DNA from 3 places in the Oceanicaulis sp. UBA2681 genome. Region 3 is predicted to be linked to each of the others. Evidence: predicted binding sites of a transcription regulator. Region 3 holds the regulator's gene; each other region holds the start of a gene.
The links. The regulator LexA, encoded in region 3, represses DNA repair genes until DNA is damaged. The targets are predictions, from matches to a motif close to ATGTTCCNCTTGTGTTCC.
Positions count from the first base shown of each region.

Region 1: a site for LexA is predicted at 3,285-3,302, ahead of gcvT (glycine cleavage system aminomethyltransferase GcvT). Genes of this name have one in related genera too.
Region 2: a site for LexA is predicted at 5,437-5,454, ahead of recA (recombinase RecA). Genes of this name have one in related genera too.

Region 1 covers NZ_DEMB01000003.1:249,282-259,313, reverse strand. The annotation lists gene gcvPB (aminomethyl-transferring glycine dehydrogenase subunit GcvPB) at 1-172, opposite strand, end outside; gene gcvPA (aminomethyl-transferring glycine dehydrogenase subunit GcvPA) at 175-1,521, opposite strand; gene gcvH (glycine cleavage system protein GcvH) at 1,620-1,985, opposite strand; gene gcvT (glycine cleavage system aminomethyltransferase GcvT) at 2,019-3,113, opposite strand; glycine riboswitch at 3,287-3,377, opposite strand; gene B3M53_RS01945 (UrcA family protein) at 3,703-4,026, opposite strand; gene B3M53_RS01940 (FlgO family outer membrane protein) at 4,259-6,292, shown strand; gene argS (arginine--tRNA ligase) at 6,301-8,064, opposite strand; gene B3M53_RS01930 (hypothetical protein) at 8,080-8,703, opposite strand; gene ispH (4-hydroxy-3-methylbut-2-enyl diphosphate reductase) at 8,803-9,747, shown strand; gene B3M53_RS01920 (DUF1801 domain-containing protein) at 9,769-10,032, shown strand, end outside.
Region 2 covers NZ_DEMB01000016.1:192,970-203,001, reverse strand. The annotation lists gene B3M53_RS12275 (DUF885 domain-containing protein) at 1-325, opposite strand, end outside; gene fliQ (flagellar biosynthesis protein FliQ) at 532-795, shown strand; gene fliR (flagellar biosynthetic protein FliR) at 801-1,559, shown strand; gene flhB (flagellar biosynthesis protein FlhB) at 1,570-2,646, shown strand; gene B3M53_RS12255 (hybrid sensor histidine kinase/response regulator) at 2,782-5,379, shown strand; gene recA (recombinase RecA) at 5,525-6,607, shown strand; gene alaS (alanine--tRNA ligase) at 6,781-9,435, shown strand; gene B3M53_RS12240 (YybH family protein) at 9,435-9,893, shown strand; gene B3M53_RS12235 (cation:proton antiporter) at 10,005-10,032, shown strand, end outside.
Region 3 covers NZ_DEMB01000008.1:126,085-136,116, forward strand. The annotation lists gene B3M53_RS05780 (ComEC/Rec2 family competence protein) at 1-1,490, shown strand, start outside; gene B3M53_RS05785 (2-hydroxychromene-2-carboxylate isomerase) at 1,492-2,166, opposite strand; gene lexA (transcriptional repressor LexA) at 2,232-2,909, opposite strand; gene trpC (indole-3-glycerol phosphate synthase TrpC) at 2,994-3,785, opposite strand; gene trpD (anthranilate phosphoribosyltransferase) at 3,815-4,831, opposite strand; gene B3M53_RS05805 (anthranilate synthase component II) at 4,828-5,415, opposite strand; gene B3M53_RS05810 (divergent polysaccharide deacetylase family protein) at 5,505-6,491, shown strand; gene trpE (anthranilate synthase component I) at 6,488-7,990, opposite strand; gene B3M53_RS05820 (peptidylprolyl isomerase) at 8,007-9,914, opposite strand.

The DNA.
Region 1 (10,032 bases), on a different contig from region 3:
GCTTGCCCTTGGGGGCCTCGAAATCGACGCCGGTCTTGTCATAGGTCTGCCGCTCAAAAATCAGCGGTTCCGCCTGATCAAGCCCTTTGGAGCCTGAGAACGTGTCCTCGTATGCGCCCGGATCAGGCGTGTGCAGCGGACGGGACGGACGGCCTTGAGTATTCATCGCCATGATTACAGCACCTCTTTCAGAGCCGCTTCGAATGCGTCGAGATCGCTTTCGGTGTTGGTTTCAGTGGCCGCAACGATCAGCAGATCGTCATAGCCTTCGCCCGGATACAGCCGGCTGGCGGGAACCCCGCCCAGAACGCCTTTGTCCGCCAGCGCCTCCACCACGTCCGCCGCTTTTTTCGGCAGACGCAGGGTGAACTCGTTGAAGAAGGCGTCGGTGACCAGCTCCACGCCTGAAATCGCGCTCAGACGGTCGGCCAGCTCGCACGCTTTCTCATGGCTCAGCTGAGCCATGGTGCGTAGTCCGGTATCGCCCAGCAGCGACATGTGGATCGTCCAGGCCAGCGTCATCAGGCCGGAGTTCGTGCAGATGTTGGAGGTCGCCTTGTCGCGGCGGATATGCTGTTCGCGCGTGGACAGCGTCAGCACAAAGCCCCGGCGTCCGTCCGCATCCACAGTCTCCCCCGCCAGACGGCCGGGCAGGTTGCGGATGAAATTGCGATCGCCGCGGCAAGCGAACAGGCCCACATGCGGGCCGCCGAACTGCAGGCCGACGCCGATGGACTGGCCTTCGCCGACCACGATGTCCGCGCCCATGGCGCCGGGCGTTTTCATCAGGCCCAGCGACACAGCCTCGGTGAACACCGCGATCAGCAGCGCGCCTTTCTCGTGGGCGGCCTTGGCGATGGGTTCCAGATCATGGACCTGGCCGAACACGTCCGGGTTCTGCACCACGACGCACGCCACATCATCGGGGATATCGGCGGCGATATCGTCCAGCCCGCCGGGCTTGGCCGCATCATCGCGGATTTCGATATCCATGTATTTGGCCAGCGTATGGGTCGCGGCGGCGTAGTGAGGATGCAGATTGCCGCTGAGGATCGCCTTGGAGCGCTTGGTGATCCGGCACGCCATCAGCACGGCTTCACCGCAGGCGGTCGAGCCGTCATACATTGAGGCGTTCGCCACTTCCATGCCGGTCAGGAGCGCGACCTGGGTCTGGAACTCAAACAGGGTCTGCAGCGTGCCCTGGCTGATTTCCGGCTGATAGGGCGTATAGCTGGTGAGGTATTCCGAGCGCTGGATCAAATGATCCACGCTGGCGGGAATATGGTGCTTGTATGCGCCCGCCCCCACAAAGAACGGCGCTTCAGACGCGGCGACGTTCTTGCGCGACATCTTCGTCAGAAGGCGCTCGACCTCCATCTCGCTCTTGTGGAGCGGCAGGTCCACCGGCCCGTCCAGGCGCACCTTCTGGGGCACGTCCTCAAACAGGGCGTCGACAGAATCCACACCGATCGTATCGAGCATCTCGGCCCGGTCAGCGTCGGTCAGCGGGAGATAGCGCATGGCGATCCACCTTCCTTCATAAAGCAGGTCGGACGGCTCTGAAGTCGAGCCGCCGGTCTAGTCGCTGCATGTAGATCGACGCCGTCCGGCGTCGAGGCTTAACTGATGTGTTCGGCGTAGGCCGCGTCATCCATCATGGCGTCGAGCTGGCTCTTGTCAGACAGCTTGATCTTCACGAACCAGCCTTCGCCGTCCGGCGCTTCGTTGACCTTGGCGGGCTCGCCTTCCAGCAGCTCGTTGACGGCGATGATCTCGCCCGACACCGGCGCATAGACTTCAGACGCGGCTTTCACGCTTTCCACAACGGCCAGCTCATCGCCCGCCGAGACGGTCTTGCCCACTTCGGGCAGCTCGACAAACACCACATCGCCCAGCTGTTCGGCGGCGTAGGCGGTGATGCCCACAACGCCCTCTTCGCCGTCAACACGGATCCATTCATGGTCTTTGGTAAATCGGGTGCTCATCAGACGTCTCCTCCAGAGCGAAATCGTGCGGGATCAACCGCGATAAAAACGATGCGGCGCGAAGGGCGTTTTCACCACTTCAGCCGGGCGCGCCTTGCCGCGCACCATCAAATCAACCTGCGTGCCGGGCGCCGACAGATCGGTGCGCACAAAGCCCATCGCGATGGGAGCGCCGACAGTCGGACCAAATCCGCCCGAAGTGACGACGCCGACAATCTCGCCATTCACGGCGATCTCGGTGCCTTCACGCGCCGGGGCGCGGTCTTTCAGCGCCAGACCCACGCGCTTTTTCGCGGGCTTTTCGGCGATGTCTTTCAGGATGCGCGCAGCGCCGGGGAAATCGGCGCGCTCGCGACGCGATTTGGCCACCGCCCAGATCAGACCGGCCTCGATGGGCGAAGTCGTCTCATCCATGTCATGGCCGTACAGGCACAGACCGGCTTCCAGACGCAGGGAATCGCGCGCGCCCAGACCGATCGGCTTGACCCGCTCATCACTCAGAAGCTTGCGGGCGAAATCGCTGGCGTGTTCGTTGGCGACGGAGATTTCAAACCCGTCCTCGCCGGTATAGCCCGAGCGCGAAATCATCAGGCGCAGGCCGTCGATTTCAAACCAGCCCGCCTGCATGAACACCATCTTCGCCGCGTCCGGGCAAAGGTCGGCCATCACGGCGCCCGCCTGCGGGCCCTGCAGCGCCAGAAGCGCGCGGCCATCAAGCTCGACCAGCTCGGCGACGCCTTTGGTCGCCTCGATGATGTAATCAAAGTCAGAGCGCTTGCAGGCGGCGTTCACCACCAGGAACAGCCCTTCATCATCGGGGCGGGAGACCATCAGGTCGTCCTTGACCCCGCCTTCAGGGTTCAGGAGCAGCGTGTATTTCTGTTCGCCCTGCGGCAGCGCCGCAAGGTCCGCCGTAATCAGCTTCTCAAGCGCGCTTTCATCGCCGATCAGCCGCGCCTGACCCATATGGGAGACGTCAAACAGGCCCGCAGCCTCGCGCGTATGATTATGCTCGGCCATGACGCCGTCATACTGGACGGGCATCTCATAGCCGGCGAACGGGACCATTTTGGCGCCCAGTTCGACGTGAAGATCATAAAGCGGCGTGCGGTTGAGCGTGTCGGTCATGTCTGGCCTCAAGCATGCGGGTTGCGTGCGTCGCGCGGCTCATGCCGGCTCCGAATCGCCCCCGCTGTCTTGATGACCTGAGAGATTCCCGCGTCGCGCCTTCAAAAACAGGCGCGCGCATTGCTCCTTCGGTGGGGCGTCTGAACGTCAGCGCCCGCTTTCCAGCGTTAGGTCTTAGGCTTGCGGTCCGTTAGCCTGAGCGTTTCCGGGGCGGTTGCGCCTTCGGCGCCGGCGTCTTCGGCCGGTCTCTCCCGCAAGTGACCTCATGTATCCCCGCTGCAGCGCGCCTCACGGCGGGTCTGCACCGACGCGCAAACCTAGCGTTTGACGGATATGAGTCAATCGCGATTGGGCGCTGCAGCATAAGCTTTTGTTCCCGCAGCTGCGCATGAAACGGCCCGCCAGAAGACGGGCCGCAATTCATGTCTGGCTTGACCTTGCTTCGGTCCGGGCGGGATCGGACAGGCCCTGCAAAAGCCGAAAGTGGGCCGCGCCTTCTCTGACCTAAGGGTGGGTCTTTGAAGAGGAGAAGGCGCAGCCCACACAGCGCGCGCGGGGAGAACCGGACGCGCTGGAACCGCACCCGGATCTAGGTCCGCTCGATGACGTTCTGACGGCGCACCCGCTCCTGATGCAGGGCGACAACGCGCGGATCATTCATTTGCTGAAGCGCTTGCGCCGTGGTGCGCGCCTGGCAATCGCGGGCGATCCGCACATCCAGCAGCCCGCGAGCGTCATGGACATTGCAATAGCGCTCGACCTGGTTTGCGAGCCGGTCCAGGACCATTTCGCGTCCTTCCGGTGATGACAGCATCCAGCGATCATACTCAAAGTTGAATGTCTGGGCGTTTGAGGGGGCGCAGATCACAACAGCCGTGACAGCGGCGGCGACAAGGGTTCTGACAGAGATCATTCGGTACTCTCCTGCGTTTGTTGAGCCGGCGAGAGCGCGGCCTGTCCAGATGACGAGAGCGAGACTGGTCTGAGCCACGCCACAAATCCTGAGCGTGATATGCGCCAGTCCTGAAAAATTATAAGGTGCTATTTTAATTGAGATTTTTTTCTAATTCTGAGGAGCAAAAACCGTGCATCGCCCTGCACTCTGACTACAATCGCCGAACATGCTGACTTCAGGGGGCGCGGCGTTGACCGACACGACACATAAGGATGCAACTGACGCAGAGGCGAACGCTGCGCCGCTGCTTCTGGCAGGCGGACGGCTGTCCCTTGATCCGGTCGGGTCCAGGGTTCTGCTGGATGGCAAGCCGATTGAACTCGGCGGGCGCAGTTTCACCCTGTTGCACACGCTTATGCGGCACCCCATGCAGCTTCTGGCCAAAGACAGGTTGATCGAACTTGTATGGGAAGGTCGCGCTGTCTCCGATGCGGTGCTGACAACGGCTGTGCGCGATCTGAGAAGAGCCCTCAACGATAGCGCCAGACGCCCCTTATGGGTCAAAACCGAACATGGTCGGGGCTATCGTTTCATCGCAGATGTGCAGGCGAAAAGGTCACTGCCCGAACCATCGCCCACAACCGGCGCAGACCTCTCAATGCCAGAGCAACGTGAATCGCGTGCAGCAATCGCAACCCAGACCGCAACGCCCTTGGCTGACTCACCTTTTCGCCGGCTCCCTCCCTCTTGGCTCATCGCAGGGATTGCCGGGCTTGGACTTGTGATCGTATTGGCGGCCAGTGTCTTTCTAGGCGAGCGGACATCGGCCACATCCGCGATAAACCGCTCGGTGGCCGTGCTCGATTTTGAAAATCTGAGCGCGGAAGACGACACAGCCTGGTTCGCAAACGCCTTGTCAGAAGAACTGACCAGCGCCCTGACCCGAGTATCGGACCTGCGTGTTGCTTCTCGGCGTGCGACGTTTACCGCGTCCCAGGACAGCCAAGACCTTCAAGACATCGCCCATCATCTCGGCGTGGCGAACATCCTGGAAGGCACAGTGCGCATTTCAGGCGATCAGGTCCGTGTCACGGTCTCGCTTGTTAGCGCGAGTGACGGGGCGCAGGTCTGGTCACAGAGTTATGACCGCGACTTCAATCATCTGCTCAGCCTTCAGACTGACATTGCGACAGCCGTGGCGAACACACTCGATACCGCGCTTGATCCGGATACGCTCGTGCGCATGGCTTCAGTAGGGACGGAGTCAATCGCGGCCTATGAAGCGTATATGCGCGGGCAAGCCCTGATGGCGCAGTTCTGGCAGACCGGACGCTCTGAGTCCTGGAGCCGGGCGCAGCCCTTACTCGACAGGGCGCGTTCAATCGATCCGGACTTCGCTCAGGCCCATGCAGCGTCTGCGCTCGTGTTCAAATATTCCAATACGCCGTCCCTGGTGATGCGCGCAGACGCCCTGAGCGGAGAGGCGTACAGACAGGAATATGCGGCGCGCATGGATGCCGCCATCGCCGCCGCTCGCGACCCGATTGAAGCGGCGTCCTATCGTGCATTGCGAGACTTTGAACTGTTTGAACTGGATGCTGCGCGTGAGGCGCTCGCGACCTATCTGACAGCACGCCCGTACGATATTGACGCCAACTTCCAGCACAGCAACACCCTTGTAATGCTGGGCCGTCATGAAGAGGCGCAACAGGTCATACGACGGCTTGCAGAGATTATCCCGCGTGAGGATGCGACAAACCGAAGCCTGCTGATTCAGCATGCCCGAAAATCGCGGGATTTCGAATTTGCCGCGACCCTTTCGCGCGAAACCCTGACCGACCACCCGTTCTTCGGAGTTGCTTTGGTGGAGGCCCATTGGGCGTTCCTTTTCATCGACGCGGTTGATGAAGCACGTGAGGTCGCGGCTCGAATTGAAGCCAGCCAGGTTGGACGGATCGCCCAGATGAGCATACGGCTCAATCAGTTCTGCGCGGATGGAAATCGTGAGGAGGCTGTCCCGATCGCCGCGGAGATGACGAACCATCCCCGCTCTTTCATAGTCGCCTGGTACGCCTACCGAGCCCTTGGCGATGATGACGCCGCCTATGGCCGCTTGCTTGAGCTTGACGCCCCCGGCACGCCGCCGTCGAGGTTGCGCACCCTGTTATTGAACGATCCGTCATTTGACCCGGCGCGCTTTGAGCATCTGTCCGCAGCTCTGGTGGAGGCTGGCGGACGGCTGACGGAACCCACGCAGCCGGCCGTACGGTGCCCGCCCGCCTGACGCGCTTTTTACATCCGCTCGGGCACGTCAATTCCAATCAGGCCGAGCACGATCTCGAGCTGTGTGAGCGTGGTCCCGGCCAGGGTCAGGCGCGAGGCGCGAATGGCCTCGTCCTTTTCCGGCAGGATCGGACAGGCGGCGTAAAAGCCCGAAAACGCTTGCGCGAGCCCATAGGCGTGTTCGCACAACACGTTCGGGGCCCGGTCCCGCTCGGCGCGGCCAAGTGCGCTTTCAAACGCGTCCAGACGACGGATCAGCGCCGCCTCAGCCTTGTCCGATATCGTCACCGCGCCGGGTTTGATCCCCTGCTCGCCGGCCTTCTTCAGCAGCGATTTGATGCGCACGGCCTGATATTGCAGATACGGCCCGGTCTTGCCTTCAAAGCTGACAAAGCGGTCCAGATCAAAGATGTAGTTGGTGGTGCGCACATTCTGCAGATCGGAGAACTTGATCGCGGCGTTGCCCACGGCGCGCGCCACATCTTCAAACTCGTCTTCAGTCAGCTGTGCGCCCAGCCCCGCCTCGTTCAGGCGCGCCCGCGCCCGCTCGCGGGCTTCACTGATCAGATCGGCCAGACGGAAGGTGCCGCCAGCGCGGGTGCGCAGACGTTTGCCGTCGGTCCCGTTCACCGTGCCGAACTTCACGTGCTCCAGCGCGCCTTCTTCCGCGAGACCGGCCTTATAGGCGGCGCGGAAGACTTGTTCGAAGTGATCAGACTGGCCCAGATCAACCACATAAAGGGTCAGCTCGGGGTTTTGCTGCTGTTTGCGATCCAGAATGGTCGCAAGGTCGGTAGTGGCGTACAGCGCCGAGCCCTGGCTTGAGACCAGGATCAGCGGCGCCAGTTCTTTCTTGTCGTCCTCACGGGCGACGCGCACGATCCAGGCGCCGTCGCTCTGCTCGGCCACGCCGCGCGCCTTGAAGTCCTCGACCAGCCCCGGAATCAGATCATTGACGTCGCTTTCGCCCTTCCACAGGTCGAAATGAACGCCCAGCGCGCCGAAATCATCTTTCAGCGCCGCAATCGACACATTGATGAAATGGCGCAGCAGCGCGCGATAGCCCGGTCGCCCGGCCTGCAGTTCAGCGGTCGCCTTGCGCGAGCGCGCATTGCGCTCGGGGTCATCCTTGGCCTTGGCGGAGGCCTGCGGATAAAGCCGCGCCAGATCGTCGATGGTCACCGGGGGTTCTTCCGGATACGGGCCCGTGAAATCAGCGTCGTAATAGACAAGGTCCGGCTGCTCATCCTGCAGCTCGGTGACCAGATGGCCCATCTGAAGGCCCCAATCACCCAGGTGGATGTCGGAGGTGACGTCATGACCGCGAAAGCGCATCAGGCGCTGCAGGCTGTCGCCGATCACCGATGACCGCAAATGGCCCACATGCATGGGCTTGGCCACGTTCGGTCCGCCGAAATCAATCATCACCCGCTTGGGGGCCGCGCTCTGACGGCCGCCCACACGGGCGTCGTCCGCCAGGCCATGGGCGCGGATCGCGTAGAGCGTGCTGGCCGGGGTGATGTTGAGAAAGCCGGGCCCGGCGATCTCGATCTCCAGCTCCGGGTGCTGCGCGTCGAGCTCAGCCTTCACGTCTTCGGCGACGGCGCGCGGGGCTTTCTTGGCCTGTTTGGCCGCCGCCATGGCGCCATTGCACTGATAGGGCGCAAGATCGGGACGGTCGGATTCAAACACCGTCCCCAGATCGGCGGAAAGGCCCACGGCCTCGAACGCAGCGCCGACAGCGCTGGTCAGTTGTTCGACAATCGAAGTCATAACGTCTCGAATATTTTAATCGTCTTGCCCGGCCCGGACACGGAAGCGCAGACCGCTGCGATTGAATTCCAGCTGTTCATCGGTCAGCTCAAAGCCCACCAGAATTTCATAGTTGGAGCCCGAAGTGGTCGGTGACACGCGCGGCAGGGAAATGGAGTTGAACTCCTCGATCACTTCCACACGATCTTCACCGGGCTCGAACGTCACGGTGATGGGGAAGGTCTGGCGCTCAATCACAACCCGGTCCGTCCGGGTGACCGCCACGAACATCTCATAGGTCTTGGTCATGCCCTGCGCCGCCGGTCCGCGGCCAAATCCCAGGCGCACGCCCATCTCCATCTCGATGGGATCCGCGTTGCGATCGGTGTAACGGCAATTGCTGGCGACATTGAGAATCTCGCCGGTGAACCCCACATTTTCAAAGACAGCGGTCTCGCCATTGATTTCCACCAGCCGGTGGGCGTCATACAGCGCCAGCGCGTTCGGGCAGGGCCCCGGATTGGGATCCGGCTCCGAAATGGTGTCACGCAGGGTGGAGCACCCGGACAGGACCAGAGCAGCGACGGACAGGCTCAGAACGGACAGGCGCATGAATAACCTCAAGGCGTTCGGATGGCGAACCATCTCAGAGGACGGCATGCCCCCCTTCGCGGGGCGCACGGTGTCTGCTAGAGCAGTCTGTACGACGCGCGCGCGGACAGGGCAACGCCCCGCCGCCTTTCCCCGCAGAGGAAATCCATGACCGACAAACCCGTCTTGACCGTCCAGCTGGCCTCTCCGCGCGGGTTTTGCGCCGGTGTGGATCGTGCGATTCAGATTGTGGAGAAAGCGCTCGAGCGCTATGGCGCGCCGGTTTTCGTGCGTCATGAGATCGTTCACAACAAACATGTGGTCAATCGGCTGGAGGCCATGGGCGCGGTGTTCGTCAAGGAACTCGACGAATGTCCTGACGATCGCCCGGTGGTGTTTTCAGCTCATGGCGTGCCGCAACGCGTCCCCGCCGAGGCCGCTCGCCGCGAGATGCTTTATGTGGACGCCACCTGCCCGCTGGTCAGCAAAGTGCATGTGGAAGCGCAGCGTCATCACAAATCCGGACAGGAAATCCTGCTGATCGGTCATGCCGGCCATCCCGAGGTGATCGGCACCATGGGTCAGCTGCCCGACGGCGTGATGCATCTGATCGAAACGGTGGAAGACGCTCAAACCTTCGAGCCGAAAGACCCTGACAATATCGCCTTCGTCACCCAGACCACCTTGTCCGTCGACGACACCGCCGACATCGTGGCCGCCTTGCAAAAGCGCTTTCCGAATATCGCCGCGCCGCACAAGGAAGACATCTGCTACGCCACCACCAATCGTCAGGCGGCGGTAAAGGCCATCGGCGAAGGCGCGGACCTGGTGCTGGTCGTCGGCGCACCCAACTCGTCCAACTCCGTACGGCTGGTGGAAGTGGCCGAACGCGCGGGCGCCAAGGCTGCGCATCTGGTTCAGAAAGCTGAAGAGATCGACTGGTCCTGGCTGGAGGGCGTGGAACGTCTGGGCGTCTCCGCCGGCGCTAGCGCGCCCGAAGAACTTGTGGAGGGCCTGCTGTCCGCCCTGGCGCGCCGCTACACCCTGCACATTCGTGAGGTCCGGGTGGCTGAGGAAAACGTGGTCTTCAAACTGCCCAAGGAAGTGGCGTAGGCTCTCCGTCAGGAGGCGCGTATGGCCCGGAACAAGACCCAACCCACCCCCGTCGACGTCGACGCATTCCTGAGCGCCGTCGAACCTGAACGCCGCCGTGAGGACGGCCAGGCGCTCAACGCCCTGTTCCAGCGCGTCACGGGCTGGTCGCCCAGAATGTGGGGACCCGGCATGATCGGCTATGGAGCCTACCATTATCGCTATGACAGCGGACGGGAGGGCGATTTCCTCGCCACCGGCTTCAGCCCGCGCAAAGCGAACCTCTCCATCTACATCATGCCCGGC
Region 2 (10,032 bases), on a different contig from region 3:
CAGCCTGCATCTCCTGGACGCGGGCCTGGCTGCGTTCGAAATCCTCGATCTGACGGGCGTCAGAACGATCGTCCCAACGGCCATAGGCGTCGACGTCGGAGATCATGCCCAGATAGGTCTGGATTTCCGGCGAACGCGCCACTTCTTCCATGAATGCGGCCTGGAAGGACGCGTACAGACGTTCGGTTTCCGTCTGCTCAGCCTGTTGAGTGACGCTGGCGACGTTTACAAGAGCGGCGTTGACGTGCGCGCCGTCATGGGCGAGCGCAGAGCCTGCGGTCAGAAGCGCGATAGAAGCCGCGCTGCAAAGAAGTGTCTTGATCATAAAATGTCTCCCCGAGGGCGGATACACGTCCGCCCAATTGCGCGCCATGCTGCACCCGGACGGCGATTGCGCCAATGCACGCCAACATGACAAATCGTTAAACAAAGCGCGACGCATAAAACTTTACCTCTGGAACTTTGCGCGTCGGCATAGAATCCGTGCATGGAAACATTGCGGCGCTGTGAGCGCATCAGAAGGAAGCCATCATGACCGCAGGCGAGGTCCTCGATATTGGCGCTGAAGCGATCTGGGTCATGCTGGGCATGGCGGCGCCGGTCATGCTGATCGGCCTGGCGGTGGGCGTTCTGATCGCCCTGTTTCAGGCGCTGACGCAGGTGCAGGAAATGACCTTGGTCTTCGTGCCGAAAATCATCGTGATCTTTCTGGCGCTTCTGATCTTCCTGCCCATGATGGGCGCGCTTCTGAACGGCTTCATGCAAACCATCGCCGACCGAATCATCGCAGGCTGACGGCCATGCTGGCCGGTTTTGATCTTTCGCTCACAATTTTCGCCGCCGCCATGGTCTTTGCGCGCATGGGCGGCATATTGATGCTGATGCCGGGCATCGGTGAAACCTCGATCCCCGTACGCCTGCGTCTGGCGTTTGCGCTGGCCTTTTCATTTGTGGTCGGCCCGTCCATCGCGCCGATGCTGCCGGCGCCGCCGGAGACCCTGGCCGGCGTCGGCGTTCTTGTGGCGCTGGAAACCCTGATCGGCGTGATGATCGGCGCGGCGTCGCGCATTCTTTTGACGGCAGGGGCGATCGCAGGCCAGATCATCGGCTACCAGACCGGCCTCGCCATGGCGCAGTCCTTTGACCCTGCGCAGGGTCAGGCTGGCGTGCTGCCGGCCCAGTTCTTGAACCTGATCTTTATCGTCATCGTTCTGATCACGCCCTTGCATCAACAGATGTTGCTGGCGGCGGCGGGCTCTTACGAGCTTATGCCCGCCGGCGAGGCGCCGATGTGGGGCGACGCCGCGTTCTGGGCTCTGGGCCTGTTCATCGACGCCTTCATCATCGGGGTCCAGATCGCCAGTCCGCTGATCGTGTTCGGTCTGGTTTTCTATCTGGGCCTGGGCGTGCTGTCGCGCCTGATGCCGCAGGCGCAGATCTTCTTCATCGCCATGCCGCTCAACATCCTGATCGGCTTTTCCATTCTGGCCATGTCGCTGGGCGCCATGGTGATGGTGTGGGCGGAGCGCTATGAGCGCTTCACCGCGACGCTGAACTGAGGCGGGCGGCATGGCGGAAGGCGAAGACAAGTCAGAAAAGACAGAAGAGCCGACAGACCGAAAACTCCGGCAGGCGCGCGAGGAAGGCGATGTTCCCAAATCCCAGGAGGTGTCGGGCTGGTTCACCCTGACCGCCGGTCTGGCGATGCTGGCGTTTCTGGCGCCGGGCATGTCACGCAGTCTGGCCGAGATGCTGCAGGTGTTTCTGGCGCAGCCCCATGAACTCGCGGTGGACCCCACCGGAGCGGTGACGCTGGCGGCGGCGACCGCGCTTCGCCTGGTCGTCGTGACAGGCCTGGCCTTCGCCATGCTTCTGGTCGCGGCGGTTTTCGGAAACCTGGTCCAGACCGGCGTGATGTTCACGCCCAAGAAGATCGCGCCCAAGCTCGACAAGCTCGACCCGATCAAGGGTCTGACCCGCATGTTCGGGCCTGAAGGCTGGATGAACTTCTTCAAGGGCGTCGCCAAGATGACGGTGGTCGGGCTCGCCATCGCGCTGGCGCTCTGGCCGCGGCGCAACGAGCTGGCGGTGATGCCGGGCGTCGCGCCCATCGGCATCTTGCAGGAGGTCTATACCGCCGCCATCCAGCTGATGATCGCCGCCCTGATCGCCTACACCGCCATCGCCGTGCTCGATTTCCTGTTTCAGCGCAAGCAGTACATCGACCGCAACAAGATGAGCCGCAAGGAAATCCGCGATGAGATGAAGGACACCGAAGGCGATCCGATGGTGCGTGCGAAATTGCGCCAGATCCGTCAGGAGCGCGCTCAGCGGCGCATGATGTCGCGGGTGCCGGACGCCGCCGTGGTGATCACGAACCCGACCCACTACGCCGTGGCGCTTGAATACGAGCAGGGCCGCACGCCCGCGCCGATCTGTGTGGCCAAGGGCGCCGACGACGTCGCCCTGCGCATCCGGGAGCTGGCCAAGGAGCACAACATCCCCATCGTCGAGGACCCGCCGCTGGCGCGCGGATTGTTCGCCAGCGTCGAGCTTGAGGAAGTGATCCCGCCTGAACACTTCACGGCCGTGGCCAAGGTGATCGGTTATGTTCTGACGCTGGCGGGCAAGGCGCCGAAGTTCTGATCGCGGCGCCGAAAAGACGATTTCATACCGTCTCGCTGAAATATGGTTAACTTTAACCTGTGAGACTGCGTGTTCGAATCATGGACCAGCCGTAGCGTCATCCGGCGTGTCGGCCTGCACCAACCGGAGCCTGTCATGTCAGACCTCCCGCTTTCCGCCCAACGCGCCGCCGCTGAGGCTGACCCCGTCGCCCCTCCGCCGCCTTCGCCAGCCGCCAAGGCGGCTACAGGCGAGGGGGCGCTGACCAGGCCCCTGACCCGGCTGATCTTCTGGGTGGCGAGCCTGGGCGCGCTGGCCGCTGCGGCTGTGGCGATTTTCGCAGGCGCGGGCGCGGGATGGAACGGCGTCATCTTGTTATCCGGCATCGCGTCGGTCGCGTTGCTCTTGATGTATGCGCTGGCGGCGGGCGAAACGGCTGGGCGCTCCTTGCTTGAAGGCGGCGAGCGCAAGCGTGCGAGCGGCGCTGCGGCGACCGCCATGGGGCTCTGGCCTGATCCGGTTCTGATCACGGATGCGCAAGGCCGGGTGGCCTGGGCGAATCCGGCTTATGTCAAACTGGCCGACACCCTGATCGGTGTGAAAGACGGCGGGACGCCCGCAGCCCCTGAACGCTTGTTCAGCGGGGCCGGCGCGGGGGCGGTTTATCGTCTCAACCGGGCTGCGAGCGCAGGCGAAACAGCCCGTGAAGTTGTCGGCCGCATCCCCTTGGGCGGGGGCGAAAGCGTGGTTTACAGCGCGGATGTGTCTGCGCTGGAAGACGGCGCGACTCTGTGGCGCTTTTCCGAGCTTCGCGATGACGCCTCTTTGGATGCTGACGAGGCGCCGGACTGGACCGATCATGCGCCCGTCGGCTTGTTCTCCGCCGATGCCGAGGGGCGGGTGCTGGCCGCCAACGCCACTTTGCGCAGCTGGATCGGGGTCAGCGAGGACGCGGCCCTCAAACTGCAAGACATCACCACAGGCGACACCGCGCAGGCGTTCGCCCAGTCGCGGGGCGCGGACGGCGTGATCCGCCTCGACGCCCGCCTGAAGCAAGTGGACGGCGAGGAAAGCCCGGTCGTCATCTGCGTCAGCTGGAGCGATGAGCGCCCCGCCAAGGCGCGCGCGGTGGTTTATGAACTCTCCGCCACAGGCGCGCCTCCCGCCGTGGCCGCGGCTGAGCCGCGCGAAGCGTCTTCGGGCGCCAGCTCGCTCGCTGGCGGCTCGTTTGATGAAATGTTCGCGACCGCCCCGTTCGGCGTGGCGCGCCTGGACGACGCCGATCCGGCGCTGGCCGTAATCGAGGACGCCAACCCGGCCTTGCTCAAGCTGTCGGGCGGCGGCGCCGTGCCGGGCGCGAAGTTTGAAGACCTGTTTGATTTTGGCGATGACGGCCGGATCGACAATGTACTGGGTTCGGCCCTGGCCGGGCGTGGCGAGCCAAGCGAAGTGCGCCTGAAAGCGGGCGAAGACGGCGAGCGCGCCGTGCAGGTTTTCCTGTCGCCCTCACGTGACGGCAAGCGCGTCGCCTATGTGGTGGACGTGTCGTCGTGGAAAGCGCTGGAGCAACAGGTCGCCCAGGCAGGCAAGATGCAGGCGGTCGGCCAGCTCGCGAGCGGCGTGGCTCATGATTTCAACAATATGCTCACCGCGATCCGGCTGAATGTGGGCGAGCTTCTGAACCGGCACCCGGTGGGCGATCCCTCCTATCAGGACTTGCAGCAGATCAATTCCACCGTCACGCGCCAGGCCGGCCTGGTGCGCAAGCTTCTCGCGTTCTCGCGCAAGCAGACCTTCCGCAATACGGTGTTTGACGTCTCGGACGTCTTGTCTGATTGCTCGATCATGCTGGGCCAGATTCTGGAAGAAACCGTACGGCTCGATATCAAGCATGGCCGCGATCTGCCGCTGGTGCGGGCGGACCGCAATCAGATCGACAATATTCTGGTGAACCTCGCCACCAACGCCCGTGATGCGATGAAGTCTCAGGGCGGCGGGGTTCTGACCATCGTCACCGAAGCGGTCTCTTCTGATGATGTGGCGCGCGCCGGGGCGCCCAATCCCAAGGATGGCGACTGGGCGGCGATCCATGTGTCCGATACGGGCACGGGCATGGACGAGGCGACGCTGAAGAAGATCTTCGAGCCGTTCTTCACCACCAAGGAGGCCGGACAGGGCACCGGGCTGGGGCTGGCGACGGTCTATGGCGTGGTCAAACAGTCGGGCGGCTTCCTGTTTGTGGATTCCGAAGTGGGCAAGGGCACGACCTTCCATATCTATCTGCCCGGCCATGTGCCGAGCGAGGAAGAGGAAACCGAGCTTGCGCGAGAGGAAGCGGCCAAGACCGCCGAGCCTGAACCCTCTGATCTCGCCGGACGCGGCCGCATCCTGTTTGTCGAGGATGAAGACGCGGTGCGCGCCATCGCCGCCAAGACGCTGGTGCGCCGCGGCTATGAGGTGGTGGAAGCGTGTGATGGTGAGGAAGCGCTCGAAATTCTGGAGAACGAGCCGGAAAGCTTTGATCTTCTGATTTCAGACGTGGTCATGCCGGGGCTCGACGGTCCCGGCTTGCTCAAGGAGGCGCGGCATCTGCTGGGCAGTGCGCGAATCGTCTTCATTTCGGGCTACGCCAAGGAAGAGTTTTCCGACACCCTCTCTGATGATCTCGAGATCTCCTTCCTGCCCAAACCCTTCGACATCCAGCAGCTGGCGGAGCGCGTGAAGCAGGAGCTGGCGGCGCGTCAGCGCGCCTAGTCTTTATGCTAAGCGGCTGATTGCGCTCAGCTGTCGCAAGGGCGACGCACACGCCAAATGTTCCGCTTGTGTTCCGGGAACAAAATAAGTACGGTCACCTTCATTGCCCGACTCGGTCGGGCGTGAAATAAGGAGGGCCGACCTGATGGCACAGTCAAATCTGCGCGTGGTGAAAGACGGCGACATGGACAAACAAAAAGCGCTTGAAGCGGCCCTGACTCAAATTGATCGCGCCTTCGGCAAAGGCTCGGTGATGAAGCTGGGCTCCAAGCCTGACCAGGATATTCAGGCGATCTCCACCGGCTCTCTGGGCCTGGATATCGCGCTGGGCGTGGGCGGCCTGCCGAAAGGCCGAATCGTCGAGATCTACGGCCCGGAAAGCTCCGGTAAAACCACGCTGGCGCTGCACACGGTGGCGGAAGCGCAGAAAAGCGGCGGCGTCGCGGCCTTTGTGGACGCCGAGCATGCGCTCGACCCGGTCTATGCCCGCAAGCTGGGCGTGGATGTGGGCGAGCTTCTGGTCTCCCAGCCTGACACTGGCGAGCAGGCGCTTGAAATCGCCGATACGCTGGTGCGCTCGGGCGCCATTGACGTTCTGGTGATCGACTCCGTGGCGGCCTTGACCCCGCGGGCGGAGCTTGAAGGCGATATGGGCGACTCGCTGCCCGGTCTTCAGGCCCGTTTGATGAGCCAGGCGCTGCGCAAGCTGACCGGCTCCATCTCCAAATCGAAATGCCTGGTGATCTTCATCAACCAGATCCGCATGAAGATCGGCGTGATGTTCGGCAGCCCCGAAACCACGACCGGCGGTAATGCGCTGAAATTCTACTCCACCGTTCGGCTGGATATCCGCCGCATCGGCGCGCTGAAAAATCGCGATGAAGTGATCGGCAACCAGACCCGCGTCAAAGTGGTCAAGAACAAGGTGGCGCCGCCCTTCCGCGAGGTGGAGTTCGATATCCTCTATGGCGAAGGCATCTCCAAGACCGGCGAACTGCTCGATCTGGGGGTGAAGGGCAATATCATCGAAAAATCGGGCTCCTGGTATTCCCACGACTCCGAACGGATCGGGCAGGGCCGCGAGAATGCGCGCCAGTTCCTGCTCGACCATCCCGCGATCGCCGACAAGATCGAAGCCCAGGTGCGCAAGAACGCCGGTCTGATCGCCGAGGAATTGCTGGTCGGTCCCGGCGAGGATGATGACCTGGACGACGAGGCTACAGGCTAGTTCCGAGGGGGACGAACCGCATCCTTCACCGCCAAAACGGTGATGAATCTACAACGGGCGCTTGGCTTTGCCGGGCGCCCGTTCGTATATGGGGGTGAACCGACACCCAAAGGCCGCCGCATGAGCGGGCGACCGTCCTCTCAACGCCGCGCGCCAGCGCCCGGAGTGCATACATGACCGCCTTGCGCGATATCCGCCGCCAGTTTCTCGATTTCTTCGGCAAAGAAGGCCATGAGATCGTTCAGTCCGCGCCGCTCGTGCCGCAGGACGACCCGACCTTATTGTTTGTGAACGCCGGCATGGTGCCGTTCAAGAACGTCTTCACGGGCGCAGAAAAGCGCGATTATGTGCGCGCCACCAGTTCGCAGAAATGCGTGCGCGCGGGCGGCAAGCACAATGACCTCGATAATGTCGGGTATACGGCGCGCCACCACACCTTCTTTGAGATGCTGGGGAATTTTTCCTTCGGCGACTATTTCAAGGAACAGGCGATCGAGTTCGCCTGGACCATGGTCACCAAGGAATTCGGCCTGCCCAAGGACAAGCTCCTAGTCACGGTCTATTCCGAAGATGAAGAAGCGGCGGCGCTTTGGCGAAAGATCGCTGGCCTGCCCGACGAAAAGATCATCCGCATCTCCACCTCGGACAATTTCTGGTCCATGGGCGACACCGGCCCGTGCGGTCCGTGCTCGGAGATCTTCTTTGATCACGGCCCGGAGATCTGGGGCGGCCCTCCCGGCACGCCGGAAGAGGATGGCGACCGCTTTATCGAGATCTGGAACCTGGTGTTCATGCAATATGAGCAGCAGGCGGGCGGCGAACGCATCAACCTGCCCAAGCCCTCCATCGACACCGGCATGGGGCTCGAGCGCATCGCAGCAGTGCTGCAGGGCGTGCACAACAATTATGATGTGGACCTGTTCAAGACCCTGATCAACGCCTCTGAAGAGGCGTTGAAGGTGAAGGCTGAGGGTGATGCGCTGGCGAGCCACCGCGTCATTGCAGACCATTTACGCTCCACCTCCTTCCTGATCGCGGATGGCGTGACGCCGTCCAATGAAGGCCGGGGCTATGTGCTGCGCCGGATCATGCGCCGCGCCATGCGCCATGCGCACCTTCTGGGCGCCAATGAGCCGGTGCTGTTCGGTCTTGCGAAAACCCTGTCTGACGAGATGGGCGAAGCCTTCCCCGAATTGCCGCGCGCTCTGCCGGCGATTGAGGAGACATTGCGCGGCGAGGAAGAACGCTTTCAGCGCACGCTGGGCCGCGGCCTGACGCTTCTGGAAGAGGCGACGGCTGACCTTAAAGAGGGCGATGCCCTGCCAGGGGAAACCGCGTTCAAGCTGTACGACACTTACGGCTTCCCGCTGGACCTGACCGAAGACGCCCTGCGCACGCGGGGGCTGAGCGTGGATCAGGCCGGGTTTGACGCCGCCATGGAGCGTCAGCGCTCTGATGCGCGCGCCAGCTGGAGCGGGTCGGGCCAGGCCGCGCCGGAGGCGCTCTGGTTCGCGGTTCGCGATCGTCTGGGCGCGACGCAGTTCACCGGGTATCAGAACCATGACGGCCAGTCTGAATTGACTGCGATCGTCGCGGACGGGGCGGAGCAGTCTGAGCTGGCTGAGGGCGCAGGCGCCGAGCTGATCTTCAAATCCACGCCGTTTTACGCTGAGGGCGGCGGTCAGATCGGGGATGCGGGCGTCATCACGTTTGACAATGGCGCCGTGTTCACCGTCACCGACGTGCAAAAACGCGCAGGCGAGATTTACGCTCATATCGGCGTGCTGGAGCATGGCGCGATCAAGCTGGGCGATACGGCGGCCCTGAAGGTGGACGCTGAACGCCGCACGAAAGTCCGCGCCAATCACTCCGCCACCCACCTTCTGCACGCCGCTTTGCGAGACGTGTTGGGACCGCATGTGACCCAGAAAGGGTCATATGTGGGACCGGACCGGTTGCGGTTCGACTTCGCCCACGCCAAGGCGCTGAGCGAAGCGGAGACCGCCGCCATCGAAGCGCAGGTCAATGCCGTGATCCGTCAGAACGCCGACGCGAAGATCGCCGAAATGACGCCGGAGAAAGCGATTGAGGCGGGCGCGCTGGCCTTGTTTGGCGAGAAGTATGGCGACACCGTTCGCGTGCTCGCCATGGGCGACTCTCTGAAAGACGACGACAAGGCCTATTCGGTCGAGCTTTGCGGCGGCATCCATGTGGACCGCACCGGTGATATCGCCCTGTTCAAGATCGTGGGCGAAAGCTCGGTCAGTTCGGGCGTGCGCCGTTTGGAGGCCCTGACCGGCGAGGCGGCGCGCCAATGGCTGGAAACCGAAGCCAACAAGGCCAAGGTCGCAGCCTTGTCGCTGAAAGTGCCGACCCATGAGCTGGTGGACCGGGTCGCTGCGCTCCAGGCCGAACGCAAGACGCTGGAGCGTCAGCTCGCTGAAGCCAAGAAGCAGCTCGCCATGGGCGGGGGCGGCGCTGCAGCGCCGGCCGGTCCGGAAGAGATCAATGGCGTGAAGCTGATCGCCCGCGTGGTCGAGGGCGTCGGCGGCAAGGATCTGCGCGGCCTGGTGGATGAAGCGCGCAAGCAGATGGGCTCGGGCGTCGCGGCGTTTGTCGGCGTCAATGAGGGCAAGGCGGCGCTCGCCGTGGGCCTGACCGATGACCTGGTCGGCGCGATGAGCGCGGTGGATCTGGTGCGCGCCGCAGTGGGCGCCGTGGGCGGCAAGGGCGGCGGCGGCCGTCCCGATTTTGCTCAGGCGGGCGGACCTGACGGCGCCAAGGCCGAGGATGCGATCGCCGCGATCCGCACGGCGCTGGCGGGCTGATGGTCAAGCGAGCCAAACCGGGCGCGGATATTCAGATGACCGGCGACAAGGCGGTGGCGAAACAGATCGCCGCCGCCCGCGCCGCGTTCAACGCGGCCTTGTCTGCGCGTGACTTTGACGGAATCGCGCTGGCGCTGTGCGAAGAGTGCACGCTCGTGCCCGGTGATGACGCCGAGCTTATGGCGGGGCGCGAGGCGCAGCTTGCCGCCTGGCGGTCCATCATCAATCAGGCGCCCGATGTCAGCTATGTGCGCACGCCCATGCGTATTGATGTGGGCGAGGATGGCCTGCTGGCGGCGGAGACTGGACGCTGGAAAGGCCAATGGTCCGCCCAGGGGTTTGAAGTGCGCTATTCGGGCCGGTATTTCGCCAAATGGCGTCTGGATGGCGATGACTGGCGCGTCGCCTCGGAAGTCTTCGTGACCTTGAAGCGCGATGGCGGCCCCGTCAGCGTCTGAGTGTAAACGAGGCGGTTTCGCCGCACCATTTTGTACGCCTCGTTCATAAACCGTCTGGACTTTCCCGTTTAAGGTTAACCTGACGACCAATCAGGCGAACGGGGGTGAGTGATGGAACACGGGCATGGCTATGAAATCT
Region 3 (10,032 bases):
CCGATCTGGAGCCCGCCGAGATCGCCGCGCCCAGACCGCGAATTCTGGATCTGGCGCGGTTTCGCTGGCGCTTGTCTGAGCGATTGCAGGCGGGGGCCGGGTCGCGCACCGGCGCCGTGGCGGCGGCCTTGCTGACCGGGGAGCGGGCGCGAGTGTCCTTTGAGGACGCAGAGGCCCTGCGCCTGTCGGGTCTGGGCCATATTCTGGCGATTTCCGGGCTGCACATGGCCTTGTTCGCCGGCGGCGCTTATTGGCTGATCCGCCTGATCTTCGCCGCATGGGAGCCTTGGGCGCGCGGGAATGATCCGCGAAAGCCCGCAGCCCTGGGCGCGTTGGTCGCGGCGAGCCTCTATCTGGTGGTGTCAGGCGCTGCGGTGTCCACCCAGCGCGCCTATATCATGGCGTTCGTGGTGCTGGTCGGCGTCTTGTGCGACCGGCAGGCCTTTTCCATGCGGTCTTTGGCGCTGGCCGCCATTTTCATCATCCTCATCACGCCTGAAAGCGTCATCGAACCGGGGTTTCAGATGAGCTTCGCCGCTGTTGCGGCGTTGATCGCCAGCTTTGACGTTTATCGTCGCTGGCGTCCCGAGGGCGGCGGCTCAACCTCGCTCCTCGCCAAGATCAAGGACGCGATAGCCGGGTTGAGCGCCACATCCCTGATCGCGGGGTCCGCGACCGGTGCGTTTGCTGTGTTTCATTTCCAGCGCATGGCCGCATATGGGCTTTTGGCCAATCTGGCGGCCATGCCGCTTTTTACGTTCTGGGTGATGCCGGCGGGCGGCGCGGCGCTCCTGTTTTCGGTGATTGGGCTGGAAGGCCCGTTTCTCTGGATCATGGACCAAGGGCTGCGCCGGGTTCTGGATGTGGCGTATTGGGCGTCAACGCTTGAAGGGGCCGTGGTGGGCGCTAACGCCGCCGATCCCGCGCTGCTGGCGCTCTATGGTTTGGGTTTTGCGTGTCTGGTGATCGGGCTGGGGTGGATGCGGCTGGGCGGCGGGGTGCTGGTCTGCGCCGCCCTGGCGCTGTTCATCGTTCAGGCGCCGCCCCAGATGATGATCACCGATGGCGGGGTGGTGCTGGCGCGATTTGAGGGGGCGGGAGACGCCTTCACCGTCAGTGACCGCAGGCGGGGACGGTTTGATGCGCGCGTCTTCCTGCAACGCACCGGAGCGAGCTATCGCCCGGAACGTGCGGCGCTGGCCTGCGACTCTCTGGGATGCACGGGGCGCACCGCGGAAGGCTTGCTGCTCGCCGTCACGGATAATCCCGAGGCGCTGGAGGATGATTGCGACCAGGCGGATCTGATCGTCTTTGACGGGGTCGTCTCCGCCTGGCGTAAGCGCCGTTGTGCAGCCTTGCTGTTAGATGACCCGGCGCGCGCCGAACTCGGCGGGCTGGAGTTCTGGGTGCATGACGGCCGGGTGGTCCGCATGCGCGGCGCCGAGCAGGCCCGGCAGGGCCGTTTATGGGGCGGCGCGCAGGGCAGCTAGCTTATTGAAGCTTGAGCCCGGATTGAGACATGCGCCAGAGCAGGGCGTCGATGCGGTCCTGACCAAAGAAAGGTTCGCCGTTAAACACCATCAGCGGCACGCCCCAATGACCCGCCGCATCCTGATTGGCTTCGTTTTCGAGGATCTGGGCGTCAATCTGGTCGGATTGGGCGTCCGCTTCCGCATTCAGCCAGTCCGGGTCCAGTCCAGCCTTGTGAGCGGCTTCATCCAGCGCGCCGTCATCGGTCCAGGGTGTTTCATAGCCTGCGCTTGCGCCGCCCCAGATGCGCCGGCTGGCGGCGGCGATATACGCTAGCCCGTCGCCGGTTTGCGTGGCCAGAACGCCCAGTCGGTTGAGATAGGTGATGCGCGGCTGCTCAGGGGCGATCTTCAGTGTGCCTAGATCCTGAGCGATCGGATCGGGCGAAGGCGCGCTGATGGGGAGGCCCAGGCGTTCCGCCTCGCGCGCCACATCAATGAGCACATAATGGATCCAGCGCGAATCGCGTTCTTCGAAGAACTCAGGGCTGCGCACCGCCAATGGGCGCACAATACGGACATTGACCGTGAAGCCGTATTGATCGCGCAGGGCCAGCAGGCGCTGTGCTGCGATATAGCTGTAGGGGCTTCGAAACGACCAATAAAGGTCAAAGCTGAGCGCGGTCTGATCTGTCATGGTCTGTGCTGTCCTGATCGGGCAAAGCCCCGAACGGCAATACTAAACCGCGCAAATCAGCGCGCCTAGTGATAGCGCCGGATCAAGCCGACCAGACGCCCCTGCACCTTGACCTCGTTCGGGCCGAAAATGCGGGTTTCATAGGCCGGGTTCGCCGCTTCCAGAGCGATGGAGCCGCCCTTTTTGCGCAGCTTTTTCAGCGTGGCTTCTTCGTCATGGACGAGGGCGACAACGATGTCGCCGCTATTGGCGGTGTCGCCGCGTTTGATCACCACCAGATCGCCGTCGAGAATACCGGCGTCGATCATGGAATCGCCATGCACTTCCAGCGCGAAATGCTCGCCGCCGGAAATCATGTTCGCCGGAACGGGCAAGCGGTCGGTTTCATGCTGGATCGCCTCAATCGGCACGCCGGCCGCGATTCGGCCCAGAACCGGCACGTCCACGCCCTGAATGCTTTCTTCGTGAGCGGGGGCGCCGAAGGGCGCTTTCACCACATTGGAGGCAGGCGCTGACGCGGGAGCGCCGGTTTGCGGCAGCTTCAGCACTTCCAGAGCGCGCGCCCGGTGGGCCAGCCGACGGATGAATCCGCGTTCTTCCAGAGCGCTGACCAGTCGATGCACGCCGGACTTGGAGGCGAGGTTGAGCGCTTCTTTCATTTCGTCAAAGGAAGGCGACACGCCGTCTTCAGACAGACGCTTGTTGATGTAGAGCAAAAGCTCGTGCTGCTTTTTGGTCAGCATGGTCGCCTCTTGGAACAAAATAGAAACTTACTAAAAGTGTTCTATGCATGTTCCGTCTTAACGTCAAGTGAAGCTGCGACGCGTTTAGAGCCCCATAAGGGTGCGCGTCGCGGCGGTGACATCGTCCTGCCGCATCAGGCTTTCACCGACCAGCAGAGACTTGGCGCCAGCGTGCTGCAATCTGACAGCGTCGTCACGGGTGAAGATGCCGCTTTCCGCCACCAGAAGCCTGTCATCACCCACCATAGGGGCAAGAGTTTCAAAGGTTTCCAGTGAGGTTTCGAAGGTGCGCAGATTGCGGTTGTTCACCCCCACAAGCGGGCTGGGGAGGGCCAGAGCGCGTTTCATTTCGGCGGCGTCATGCACTTCGACCAACGCATCCATATCCCATTTGAACGCTTCCTCGATCAGCGCGGCGGCGAGGGAATCATCAACGCTGGCGAGAATCACCAGGATGCAATCCGCGCCCAGCGCGCGTGATTCGGCGACTTGCCAGGGGTCGTAGAGAAAATCCTTGCGCAGGACCGGCAAAGACACCGCCGCGCGCGCCGCGACCAGATAGTCATCATGGCCCTGAAAGCTGGGCGCGTCGGTCAGAACAGACAGGCAGCTTGCGCCCCCGTCTTCATAGGCTTTGGCGAGTATGGGCGGGTTGAAGTCTTCGCGGATCAGGCCCTTGGACGGGCTGGCTTTCTTCACTTCCGCGATCAGGCTTAGCCCATGCTCGGTCGCATCGCGCTCCAACGCCGCCTTGAAACCGCGGACCGGGCTCGCCTGCTGGGCGCGCTCGCAGACCGCTTCATACGGGAGCGCGGCCTTGCGCTCGGCGATATCGGCGCGCTTGTAGGCTTCAATTCGGTTCAGGACGTCGCTCATCGGGCGTGTTCTCTTCAAGGTTTAAGCGCTTAGGCGTTGCTGGCTCTGACAAGGGCGTCGAGCGCAGCTTGCGCGCGGCCGTCATCAATTGCGGCCCCAGCCAGTTCCGCGCCGGTCTTCAGGTCTTCAGCCAAGCCTGCGAGCTTCAGCGCGGCGGCGGCGTTGATCAGGACAATATCGCGATAGGGGCCTTGCGCGCCCTTCAGGAGGTCTCGGATCGCCTGCGCGTTCTCTTCAGGTTCGCCGCCTTTCAGATCATCCAGCGCGGCGCGGCGCAGCCCTGCATCCTCAGGCGTGATCTCGTATTCACGGATCTCGCCGTCCGGCGTCAGTTCGGCGACAAAGCTGACGCCGGTGGTGGTGATTTCATCGAGCCCGTCTTCGCCATACACGATCATGGCGGCGTCCGCGCCCAAGCCGCGCAGGGCTTCGGCCATGGGAACCAGCCATTTGCGGTCAAACACGCCCAGGAGCTGACGTTTCGCGCCGGCGGGGTTTGATAGCGGACCCAGCAGGTTGAAAATCGTCCGCACGCCCAGCGTCTTGCGCGCCGGCCCCACATGACGCACCGCGCCGTGGTGAGCCTGGGCGAACAAAAAGCCCACGCGCGCCTGACCCAGTGCGGCTTCCACCTGATCAGGGCGGGCGAACAGATTTACGCCCAGGCTTTCCAGCACTTCCGCAGAGCCCGATTTGGAGGAGGCGGCCTTGTTGCCATGTTTGGCGACGACGGCGCCTGCGCCAGCGGCCACGAGGGCGGCGGCGGTCGAGATGTTCCAGGTGCCGCGGGCGTCGCCGCCGGTGCCGCAGGTGTCGATGGCGGCGGCGGGCGCATTGACCGGCGTCATGCGGGCGCGCATGGCCTTGGCGCCGACCATCAGCGCTTGCGGGCTTTCCCCCAAGGCGGTCAACGCCAACAGAAACCCGCCAACCTCTACAGGGTCGGCCTGACCCTCCATCAGCGCGTCAAACGCGTCCGCAAGCGCAGTCTCATCGGGTTCCTGGCCCAGGGCGAGGGCCTGAATGGCGGGACGCATGCGGCTCATGCCGCTTGCTCTGTGGTCAGACCCGCAAGACGCAGGAAATTGCCGATCAGCGCGTGACCATGCTCGGACGCGATGGATTCAGGGTGAAACTGAACGCCGTGAATGGGGCGGGTCTTGTGCATCAACCCCATGATCTCGTCGTCTTCGGTGTGCGCATTGGCGACCAGCTCAGTCCCATCGGGCAGATCCACCGCCAGCGAGTGATAGCGCGTGGCCTGATAGGGCGAGGGCAGGGCCTCGAACACGCCTGTGCCGTCATGGCGGATCGGGCTGGTCTTGCCATGCATGATCGCCTTGGCCTGAATGACCTTGCCGCCAAACACCTGACCGATCGACTGAAAGCCGAGGCAGACGCCAAAGATCGGCAGGTCCTCCGGGGCGTTCCGGATCAGGTCCAGGCAGATACCCGCTCGATCCGGATCACAGGGGCCGGGGCTGATCAGAACGCCTTGAGGGTTGAGGGCCAGGGCGTCCTCTGCGCTCATCGCATCATTGCGGATGACGCGGGTCGGCGCGCCCAGCTCCTGGACATAATGAACCAGGTTGAAGGTGAAGCTGTCATAATTGTCGATGATCAACAGCATGGAGGGCTCGCCGCATCCGTGAAAACTGATGTGGAACTTAAGCAAGGCGACACGCGCCGCCAACCGCGACTCGCTGTAAATAGGCACGGATGATCCGTACTGCTTCCTATGCGCCGCATCTGGGCTCTGCCCTGGCCGCCGGTTTCATGCTGGTGGCGGCGCTTGCTTATAATCTGGGCGCCAATAGCAGCGAGGCCGAAGCGCGCGCCGTCGCGGCGCCTGCTGACCTCGACTCCCGCCAGCTCGCCTCGTCCTGGCCCGGCGTGATCCGCGTGGAGGCGGCGAACAGGATCGGCGCCGCGCCCAAGCCTTCAGTGGTTGAGACTTCAGCCCTCACCTCCGAGCCTGTTGAGCCGGCGCTTTTGACGCCGCCTCTGACTTCAGGGCGGCCGCAACTGGCGGTCATCATTGACGATGTGGGGCTGGATGTCGTGGCGGCCCGGCGATTGATCGCGCTGGATGCGCCTGTCACCTTGTCTATTCTGCCCTATGCCGAGGCGGCGTCCGCGCTCGCCCGTGAAGCGGGCGCGGCGGGGCGAGAGGTTTTCGTGCACCTGCCGATGGAGCCGGTGGGCGTGGAAGATCCCGGCCCGTACGCCCTGACCGAATTTCAGAGCCCGTCCGAGATGGCCTCGCGCATTGGCTGGGCGTTTTCGCGTGTTCCGGGCGCTGTGGGATTCAACAATCATATGGGCAGCCGCCTGACGTCTGACAGACGCGCCATGGACGCCATGTTTTCTGCCAGCGATCTGCCGCGCTCCATGCTTTTCGTGGATTCGCTGACCCATCCGCGCTCTCAAGCGGCTTCCGCAGCGCAAGCGGCCGGTCTGACTGCGATGACCCGCGATGTGTTTCTGGACCATGTGCCGGATGAGGCGTCAGTGAGCGTTCAGCTCAACCAGGCCCTGGCTCTGGCGCTGCAGAACGGGCAGGCAATCGCCATCGGCCATCCGCGCCCTGAAACCCTGGCTGTGCTGGCGGATCTGTCGCGCCGGGCGGAGGCCGTAGGCGTGGAGCTGGTCACGATCAGCGCTCTGGGCGCGGCTCAGGCTCAAGCCCAAGTCCAAGACAGCTAGACGAAACGCCAGGCTTCGGCGGCGGCGCGGAACAGGGCGCGCGCCTTGTTCACTGTCTCCTGGTGTTCGGATTCCGGATCGGAATCGAGCACGACGCCTGCGCCGGCCTGCACATGCATCTGGCCATCCTTGACGATGGCGGTGCGCAGCGCGATCGCCATGTCCATATCGCCATTGGCGCCGAAATACCCCACAGCGCCGGCATAGATGCCGCGGCGATGGGGCTCGAGTTCGTCAATGATCTCCATCGCCCGAACCTTGGGCGCGCCGGACACCGTGCCGGCGGGGAAGCCCGCCATCAGCGCAGAAATCGCGTCTTCGCCGTCCGATAGCTGGCCTTCCACATTGGAGACGATGTGCATGACGTGGCTATAGCGTTCGATGATCTCGCGCTCGGTGACGCGAACGGTGCCCGCCTTGGCGACCCGGCCCACATCATTACGGCCCAGATCCAGCAGCATCAGGTGTTCGGCGCGTTCCTTGGGGTCTGCGCGCAGATCCGCCTCATGGGCCTGATCGGCTTCTTCGGAATTGCCGCGCGGCCGGGTTCCGGCGATCGGTCGCACGGTGACGGTGTCGCCGCGCAAACGCACCAGAATTTCCGGGCTCGAGCCCACAATGGCGAAGCCGGGCAGGTTGAAGAAATACAGGAAGGGCGACGGGTTGGTCCGACGCAAGGACCGGTACAGCGAGAGCGGCGTCGCTGAGTAGGGCGCGGAAAACCGTTGGCTCGGGACCACCTGAAAAATATCGCCGGCGCGAATATAGTTTTTCGCAGTCTCGACATTCTGGCGATATTGCGCCGGTTCCATATTGCTGACCGGTTCAGGCATCGACCAAGGTTCGGACGCGCTCGCGATCGGGGCCGGGGCGTCGAGCCGGGCGAACACCGCCTCGATCCGGCGCCGCGCGGCGTCCACCAGCAATTCCGGGTCGGCGCCTGGCGCTGGACGAATGGGAGCGGCGGCCAGGATTTCCTGGCGCAAGGCGTCAAACACCACCATCACGCGTGGACGCAGCAATTGACCCTCGGGCAGGCCCAGCGGTTCGGGTGCGGCCTGATCGGGCAGACGCTCGACCTGACGGATCATGTCATAGCCCAGATAGCCGAACAGGCCCGCCGAGATGGGCGGCAGGCCCGACGGCAGTGTGAGTCGGCTCTCTGCGATCAGTTTGCGCAACGCGTGCAGCGGCTTCTCTGCACAGGGTTCAAACGCGCCGGGCGCAACGCCGGGGGCGGGGGCGTGGGCGATCTCGGCCTGATCGCCGCGGCAGCGCCAGATCAGGTCCGGGTCAAGGCCAATGGCGGAATACCGGCCTCGAAACGCGCCGCCCTCCACACTTTCCAGCAAGAAGGTGTTGGCGTTATGGGAGGCGAGTTTCAGATAGGCAGAAACGGGCGTCTCAAGGTCGTCAACGCGCGTGGCGGTCAACAGCACGGTCTGACCGCGCGCGCACAGCTCGGTCGCCGTGTCGAGATCCGGAGCGAAGACGGTCATATAACGCCTGAGCCTGTTACTGCAGCTGTGTCCGGCCCAGAGCCTGATCAATCAGGGTCTGGTCCGTACGCACCTCGTACGCATTGATCAGCGCGCTGGTGACGATTTGGGTGGCGTCGTTGCGAAGCTCGTTCGTCAGCTCTTGCTGTGAGGGGCGTTCCGCCTGCGCCGGATCAACCGAGATCACATCATCGACGAGGACGATAGCGCGGGTGGTCTGGTTGCCGGCGCGCGCGGCGAAGCGCTGGCCTTCGGGCAGACGGAAGGCCTGGCCCACCAGCTGCGCGCTGAACGGCCCTGCGGTTTCGCCGCGGCCCAGAACAGCGGTTTCCACGCGTGCGCCCGTGCCCAGGGACTCGGCGATGGCGTCCAGGGTTTCACCAGCCTCAAGGCGCGCTTGCGCATCGTCGACGAGCGTTTGCAGACGGTCATCCGTTTCACGCACCATCCAGAATTGCGCGGCGTCTTCGCGCACTTCAGAAAGCTCGGACAGACGCGCCGGCTCGATCTCATCCACGCGCACCACGAAATAGCCGCCGTCTTCGCCATAGCTTTCAAGGTCAGTGGCGAAGCCTTGCTGGGCGCTGAACGCAGCCGTCAGAAGATCGGGGTTTTGCAACAGGGTGAGCGCCGGTTCGCGATCTGCGGAATAGCCGTTGGCGGCGACGAAATCGATCCGTTCCGCGATCAGGCCCGCCTGCATGGCGGCTTCTTCCAGCGTCGCGCCATTGCCGCGCGCTTCCTCAAAGACGCCCAGCGCATCCAGCATCATGCCCTCGGCGTTGTCACGCGCCAGTTCATCGCGCAATTCAGCCTCAAGCTCCGACAGCTCTGGCGTATCCGGGTCGGTCGCCGCGTCAATACGCACCACGCGCCAGCCCAGCTGGCTCTGAACGGCGGCGATGTCGCCCGCCGCCATTGTGAAGGCCCGGTCAGCGATCTGACTGTCAGGGACCTGATAGGATTGCACGTCGGCCAGAGCGACTTCCTCGCCCAGGCTCAACTCGGTGACGATGGTCGAGACGGTTTCGCCCGCGCTCAGACGAGCGGCGGCGGCCTCGGCGGTCTGCTGGTCGGGCGCAGGCCACTGGGTCAGCGAACGGGTTGCAGGTTCCGCCAGGTCTCCGTTTTCAAGCCGGAAATCATAGAGCGCCTGAAGGTCCTCATCAGACACTTCGACATCGCGCAGGAAATCGGTCGGGCTGACACGCATCAGGGTCAGGCGGCGCTGTTCGGGACGTTCAAAAATGCGCGCGTTTTCGTTGATGAAAGCGGTCAGCGTGTCGTCATCGGGCGCTTCAGGTGTGTCCACCAGGCTCGGCTGCAGGAAAAGGGCGCGCAGGCTGCGGCGCTCGCCATTGTAAGCGGCGCGGATCTCGCCAAAGATCTCGGGCGCATAGACGCCGCCCAGGGCCGCGGAAACGAACTGGCCGCGGCGCAGCTCGCTGGTGATGTCGGCTTCAAACTGGCGCTCGGCCAGAGGACCGCCATAACCGTTTTCGCGCAGGACCGAGGCGTAGGTGCCGGGATCAAACTGGCTGGTGAACGGGTTCTGGAAGGCGGCGATGGAGCGCAGGGTCTCAAACAGGGTGTTGTCAGAGATCGACAGCCCCATCTGATCGGCCTTGGCGTCGACGGCGGTTTCCGCGATCAGGCGTTGGACAACAGAATCACCCAGGCCCATCTCGTCGGCCTGCTCGCGGGTGATTTCGGGGTTGTCGCGCTGGATCTGGAACAGTTGGCGTTCATAGGTGCGCGCCAATTCTGATGCGCTGACCGTTTCAGGCCCCACCACGATCGCAGCATTGCTGTTGTTGCGGAAGATATCGTTCACGCCCCACAACGCAAAGGCGGCGATGAGCAGCGCGATAATCATACCGCCAATGATAGGCGAACGGGCGAGCGAGCGGATAAGCGACAGCATTGAGCGTTCCAGATCAGGCCAAAGGGCTGGTGAGCATAGCGGCCGGACCGTAGCGGGGCGGGGCTTGTGCGGCAAGCAGGCCAGTGCGTTGCGGCCACACTCTTACACTGCTATTTCA